Regions from separate parts of the Mycetohabitans endofungorum genome, predicted to be linked through region 1. Evidence: predicted binding sites of a transcription regulator. Region 1 holds the regulator's gene; the other holds the start of a gene.

What was found. The regulator LexA, encoded in region 1, represses DNA repair genes until DNA is damaged. The targets are predictions, from matches to a motif close to ACTGTATNNNNATACAGT.
Region 2: recA (recombinase RecA) is a predicted target of LexA. The motif match lies at 2,075-2,092, and genes of this name have one in related genera.

What each region holds. Positions count from the first base shown of each region.
Region 1 covers NZ_CP132744.1:1,172,118-1,175,584, forward strand. Annotated here, with positions in the region: gene RA167_RS05240 (DUF2939 domain-containing protein) at 1-583, opposite strand, end outside; gene RA167_RS05245 (hypothetical protein) at 608-1,024, opposite strand; gene lexA (transcriptional repressor LexA) at 1,045-1,692, opposite strand; gene RA167_RS05255 (sulfate ABC transporter substrate-binding protein) at 1,910-2,959, shown strand; gene cysT (sulfate ABC transporter permease subunit CysT) at 3,071-3,467, shown strand, end outside.
Region 2 covers NZ_CP132744.1:537,227-540,693, reverse strand. Annotated here, with positions in the region: gene RA167_RS02465 (DUF2889 domain-containing protein) at 1-250, opposite strand, end outside; partial or broken gene recX (recombination regulator RecX) at 409-876, opposite strand; gene recA (recombinase RecA) at 892-1,956, opposite strand; partial or broken gene RA167_RS02450 (response regulator) at 2,272-2,486, shown strand; tRNA gene RA167_RS02445 (tRNA-Met) at 2,570-2,646, shown strand; gene RA167_RS02440 (hypothetical protein) at 3,284-3,467, shown strand, end outside.

The sequences.
Region 1 (3,467 bases):
CCTTCGGCTCAGCGCGATATCGGACCACGAACTCGTTGATGCCGCGATAGCCGGCGCTCACTTGAGCGCCGCCACTTCTGGACGTGCCGGCCACGGGCTGCCGGCCGCCTGGCGTACTGGAACCGGTTGAAGCCGAGGCGCCCGAAACGGCTGCGCCGCGTGTCGCATCGGCTTGCGGAGCCCGCACCGGGCCCGGTGGTGCCGTGTCGCTCGCCACATCGTGCGGGGGCATGCCGGCTAGCAACGCAGCTACGCCGTCTGGCGTCGCATAAATCTCGACAATAGGTGCGATCAATGCGGAGCCGACCATCGTGCCGACACTCGCGACTGCCTGCGCCAGCGGCGAATCATCCGCATGCGTGCCGACCGCGCGCGCGATTTGTGCATTGAGTTCCTGTTTCAGACTGGTACGCAATGCAGGGTAGTCGACGTATCGATTGACCGCCTCGGCGTCGCGTGCATCGGCTGCATGCTCCAGGCGGCTCAGGACGATATAAGGCGACGCGTAACTGAGCACGCCTGCCAGCACGCTAGCTAGTGCCACCCCTGCGGCGAAAAGACGCTTGAATGAGGCCGATGTCATATGCGCAGTTGTAGCGGGAGCAAATTAATCCAGCAAGCTGGGGGCAACCCCAGTCTCTTCTGCCGCGATATACTGGTCGATCATACTGCAAACCGCATCGATATGGCCCACGAGCACCACACGTGACGCACTGCGGTAGACGCGCACCGGATCGTCCTTCCGCAATGGGCGACGACGGGTCGGTTCGGCCTGAGGCACGCCGTGGCGCAGCGGCGAGCGCGCGAAAGCTGGCAACCCGGATGGCAATATTATGTGTGTCTGCATGACGTGTGCCACGTCGTTGTCCACCAGTGCGGTCGGGTGCTGTGCCGGCGTCGCGTCGCCCATCACCGGACCGAACAAAGTGGCGGGGCGCGACGATGCACCACATGGCACGAGGCCTCGCAGATAACGCAGGCGCCCGAACGCGCGTAATGGAAACAGGTGGGCAAGTCGTTTCATCGGTTTCTCTGTGTCGGTATTTAGAATGCGTTGGGACGGATCAAGCCGACCGCAACGCCTTCCAGTTCGAAATCTTCCTGTCCTGGGCTTACGACGATGTTCTCGTAATCCGGATTTTCCGCGATCAGTTCGATACCATTCGCCAGTCGATGGAAGCGCTTGACCGTTACATCGTCGCCCAGCCGCGCCACCACGATCTGGCCTTCTTTCGCGTCGTGCTGTTTCTGTACGGCCAGCAGGTCTCCGTCGAAGATTCCCGCATCGCGCATCGACATCCCGCGCACTTTCAGAAGATAGTCGGGCCGGCTCGCAAACAACGCTGGGTCGCACGCGTAACGCTGCGCGATATGCTCCTGAGCCAGGATCGGACTGCCGGCCGCGACGCGACCGACTAGCGGCAGCGACAACTGCATGAGCGCCGGATGCGGTAGCGTGTAGTGGCGCGGTCCGTCGTCCGTCGACAGCAACCGGATCCCGCGTGACGCACCCGCCGCCAGTTCGATCACCCCTTTGCGCGCCAGCGCGCGTAAGTGCTCTTCGGCCGAATTGGCCGAGCTGAAGCCGAGTTCTGCAGCAATCTCGGCGCGCGTCGGCGGAAAGCCGGTGCGCTCGATCGCGCGGCGGATCAAGTCGTAGACCTGCTGCTGACGGACGGTGAGTTTAGTCATGGTTACTGTATGGATGAACAGACACCTGTATTTTTATACAGTATCAACGGTATTTCAAGTGCTATTTGAAGTCGCCGTTCCCCGCTCAGGAATAGAAGGGCGTGTCGCTCCGTGGCTTACGACTTTTGAATATAAAAGCATAAGGAACGATTATTTTTGATAATGAAATGCGTTCGTTAGACTTGGCCGGTCCCTCACGACATCCACGGGCATACCAATGAGTGAACAGGTAACGGGGCGGGCGCGGCAGTGCGACAGCGCATCGGCGTGGCGGCGCCTGGCCGCGGCATGGGTGCTGACGGGCGGCGTCGTGGTCAGCGGCACGTCCGTCGCGGGCAGCACACTACTCAATGTATCGTACGACCCGACGCGGGAGCTGTACCAGGATGTGAATCAGGCGTTCGCAAAGGAATGGAAGGCCAAGACCGGTGAGAGCGTTTTGTTCAAGCAGTCGCACGGCGGCTCAGGCGCGCAGGCGCGCTCGGTCATCGATGGCTTGCAGGCGGACGTCGTCACGTTGGCGCTGGCCTACGATATCGACGCGATCGCCAAGAAGGGACTGATGGATGCGGATTGGCAAAAACGCTTGCCGGACAATGCGTCGCCGTACACGTCGACGATCGTGTTCGTCGTGCGCAAAGGCAATCCGAAACGTATTAAGGACTGGGACGATCTGGTCAAGCCGGGCGTGTCCATTATTACACCGAACCCGAAGACCTCCGGTGGCGCACGTTGGAACTACTTGGCTGCATGGGCGTACGCGTTGCACCAGCCGGGCGGTAATGAGCAAAAGGCGCGCGAGTTTGTCGCAAAGCTGTACAAGAATGTCGGAGTGCTCGATTCCGGCGCGCGGGGAGCGACCACCAGCTTCGTGCAGCGCGGCATCGGCGACGTGCTGCTCGCCTGGGAAAACGAGGCATTTCTATCGCTCAAGGAATTCGGGCCCGATACATTTGAGATCGTGGTGCCATCGGTCAGCATCCTGGCTGAACCGCCGGTCGCGTTGGTCGATAAGGTGGTGGACCGACACGGCACGCGCAAGCTCGCGCAAGCTTACCTGAACTTCCTGTACACCGAGCAGGGCCAGCAGATTGCGGCGAAGCACTTCTATCGGCCGCGCTCGAGTAAGGTGCCCGAGGCGCTGACCCGGCCGTTCCCAAAGCTCAAGCTGTATACGGTCGACGATACATTCGGCGGATGGGCGAATGCTCAAAAAGTGCATTTTGCTGACGGTGGAGTATTCGATTCGATTTATCAGCCACAGTAAACCGACGACGGCCGCCAGGCGGCGGCCCGCGGCCTGAGATGGCTGCCAGCGTGCGCTGAGCCCGGTTCCTCTGGGCCCGGCACGAGTGGTGCTTGGAGGCGAGTAGCAGGCATGAGTCGTTTTTCTTTTCGCAAGCCCAGTGCGTTGCCCGGGTTCGGTGTCACGCTCGGTATCACGGTGGCGTATTTGGGCCTAGTGGTGCTGATTCCGCTCGCCGCGACCTTCTTGAAGACGGCGACATTGACGTGGCCCGAGTTTGCACGTGCCGTCGCATCGCCGCGCGTGCTGGCCTCGTACCGGCTTACGTTCTGCGCGTCGCTGGGCGCCGCGCTGCTCAATGCAGTGTTCGGCCTTCTCGTAGCATGGGTGCTGGTGCGGTACGAGTTTCCGTTCAAGCGGCTCGTCGATGCGGTGGTCGATTTGCCGTTCGCTTTGCCCACTGCGGTCGCTGGCATTGCGCTGGCCGCCGTCTATTCGGGTAACGGCTGGGTGGGCTCGCTGCTCGCCC
Region 2 (3,467 bases), 630 kb from region 1:
CAGAAACCCATTTCACCGCCAGTGACTGCGCATCGACGACATTCATCTGATGATCAATCGTCACCCGCAGCTGGAGTTTGTGGATAGGTAGCTCGGTCAGCCTAACGCCGGTTGCGAGTTGCGTGTCACGCGCGTTGCAGGCGGTCAGGCATGCTTCGATGTCCCACAGGCCGTCTCCGCGCTCGAACGCTTGCACGTCAATCGCACGGCGATGACGCGCCCGACGAGGAGCAGAGGGAGGGAGCGGCATGGAAAGGGTTGCGGCCGGATGGAAAACTCAGCGATTTTAGCATACCGGTCTGACGGCCTGACGACACCCGCGCGCCCACCCCGGAACGCACTTCACCGCCACGAACGCATAGACGGAGCACAGCATGCCACGTAGCACGACGCGGTCTACGCGGACCGTCATTCATCGCCGGCTTCGTCGTCGATCCCGCTGACAAGCCGCGAAATCACCGCGCGGGAAAAGCCGCGGGCGGCCAGGAAACGCGCCTGCTTCGCACGCTCGGCCGGCGACTGCGCGACATGGCCCTGAAATTTCTTTTGCCACACCGCTTTCGCCCGCTCCCATTCGGTTTCCCGTAATTGATTGCCGATGTCGTCCAGCAGGTCGCCATGCAACGCGTGCCGCTTCAACTCACCAACGATCCGGGCCGCGCCGAAGCGGGACGCACGGCGATGCACGACGCTTTCGGCAAACCGACTATCGGACAGCCAACCGTCCCGTTCGAGTGCATCGAGAATCGGCTCAATATTGTCGCCTTCCTGGGCGTCGCGCTTGAGCTTAGCAGCCAGTTCGGCACGGCTGTAATCTCGGCGCGACAAATACCTCAACGCGCGCCCCTTCAGGCTTGGCACGGGGCGCAGGCACTTCGTGCGCACTTCGCGTTACGCTTGTCCGCCCTCGGCGGCTACCGCGCCGGCCGGCATCGCCACGACACCGAGCGATTCACGAACGCGATTTTCGATCTCGCGCGCAAGATCCGGATTTTCACGCAGGAACTCCCGCGCATTGTCCTTGCCCTGGCCAATCTTCTCGCCGTTGTAGCTATACCAGGCACCCGCCTTCTCGACGATCTTCGCCTGGACGCCAAGATCGATGATTTCACCGTGTCGCGAAATCCCCTCGCCATACAAGATGTCGAAAATCGCCTCGCGAAACGGTGGCGACACTTTGTTTTTGACCACCTTAACCCGCGTTTCGTTACCGATGACTTCATCGTTCTTCTTAATCGAGCCGATCCGACGGATATCGAGCCGGACCGACGCGTAAAACTTCAACGCATTGCCGCCGGTGGTGGTTTCCGGGTTGCCGAACATCACACCGATCTTCATGCGAATCTGGTTAATGAAGATGACCAAGCAATTGGTCCGCTTGATCGTACCGGTCAGCTTGCGCAGCGCCTGCGACATCAGCCGCGCCTGCAAGCCGGGCAGTGAATCGCCCATTTCACCTTCGATTTCGGCTTTCGGCACGAGCGCAGCCACCGAGTCGATGACGATCATGTCGATCGACCCCGAGCGCACGAGCGCATCGGCGATTTCCAGTGCCTGCTCGCCAGTATCGGGTTGAGAAATCAGCAGTTCCGACGCGTTGACGCCCAGCTTGGACGCATACTGGACATCGAGCGCGTGTTCCGCGTCGATAAACGCGCAGGTGCCGCCGATTTTCTGCATCTCAGCGATTACTTGCAGTGTGAGCGTCGTCTTGCCGGACGATTCCGGCCCGTAAATCTCGACGACACGGCCACGCGGCAGCCCACCGACGCCTAGCGCAATGTCTAGGCCGAGCGAGCCAGTCGATACGACTTGAATGTCTTCGACTGCCTCGCCATGGCCAAGTCGCATGATCGACCCCTTACCGAACTGCTTCTCGATCTGCGACAGCGCGGCAGCCAGTGCCTTGTTCTTCTCCGCAGTCAGTCCAGCTGAGCCTTTCTTGCTTTCTTCCATGAATCGTCCTTTGCTATGATGAGCGGCAGTCCGTTACCGAGGCGGCACGCCTCGCATCGCGGCCATTCCGGCCATCTCTGGATAATACCGCTGCCCGCGCCAACGCACGGCCTCGGATACTGTATAAAAAAACAGTGTTGTTTGCAAGCGCGAAATACATGCGTCCTTTTCGCAACTAGCATGCCTGGTCCCGCCGCGTCCCTCGGAGGGTAGGGTCGATGCGTATTGCGCTGGACACCGCATGTCGTTGCAATATGTACGATAAGAAAACGCCGAGAACGGGGACAAGTTTGCGCCGCCGGCACTAAAATGCCCATACGCATGCTTATTGCCGAAAATGACAGCATACTCGCGGATGGCCTGATCCGATCACTCCGCCATTTGGGCTATGCGGTCGATCACATCAAGACGGGGTCGAGGCCGACGTAGCCCTGTCGATGCAATCGTTCGACCTGCTATTCCTTAATCTCGGACTGCCGCGCATGGGCAAGCTCGACGTATTAAGCAGGCTGCGGCAACGCAATTCCAACCGCTTTGCATCGGCCGGCCCCCAAGGGGGGCGTGAAAGTGGTTGACAACACGTCTGCTCATGCCCATAATCTGAGATTCTTTCGGCGAATTAGCTCAGTCGGTTAGAGCGACGGAATCATAATCCGCAGGTCCGGGGTTCGAGTCCCTGATTCGCCACCATATTTGACGCGGCCCGCCACGATGCGGGCTGTTTTGTTCCGCAAATAGCGCGCTGTTCTGCAATCTTCGCTACCGGGTAGACGTCACCAGCTTGCCCTTCCGGTGCCGCACATATCGGCGCGTCATCTTCTCATCAGCGTGTCCTAGCTGGTTGTTGGCCGCCGCCATGCCTGCCGATTTCCCCTTGTCGGTGCCCCGCTTTAACGCGCAGGTCGTGGGACTGGAACGCTTCGATGGCAGTGGCCAGTTCGTGCCGTTTCTGCGCACGCACCTTCTTCGCTGCACCCAACCACGCTCGTGGGCATCGCCATAGACAAGCTTCGCTCGCTCCAGCATTACGTGTGCGCGGTGCGGCCGCAGACAGTAGGATGCAACTTATCTGCATCATCAGTTATTTGAGCCGCACGTTGTTTGGGCTGCTTGCTGTTTACCAGGGCCAGCGTCGCACGAGCTTCTTCAAAAGTGTGCGTTATTAAAAAACGATGTAACAGCTCCCGCATATCGTCAGAGCACTATCCGCCAAAAACATGGCGTTTAAAAGTTCATAGCTGTGCTCGTCTTCTCACTTTTAGCTAACCTGCTGTGCGGTTTCGCTTCGTATTGCGCCGTTTCTTTTTATCGACCGCTGAGTGTGCTGATGGACTTTGATCTGAATGCCGCTTTAAACGACTATAGTGCCTACATCCGCGCGTTGGAGTCGTGCCCGCAACCCGCCGCGTCGGTGCCACCGCCACGGCAGCCACCAAGCAGCGCTTTAGCTAACACGTCGGCCAGCCGGCCCACGACATATCATGACCTGCCGCCCGAACTGATTGAGCGGA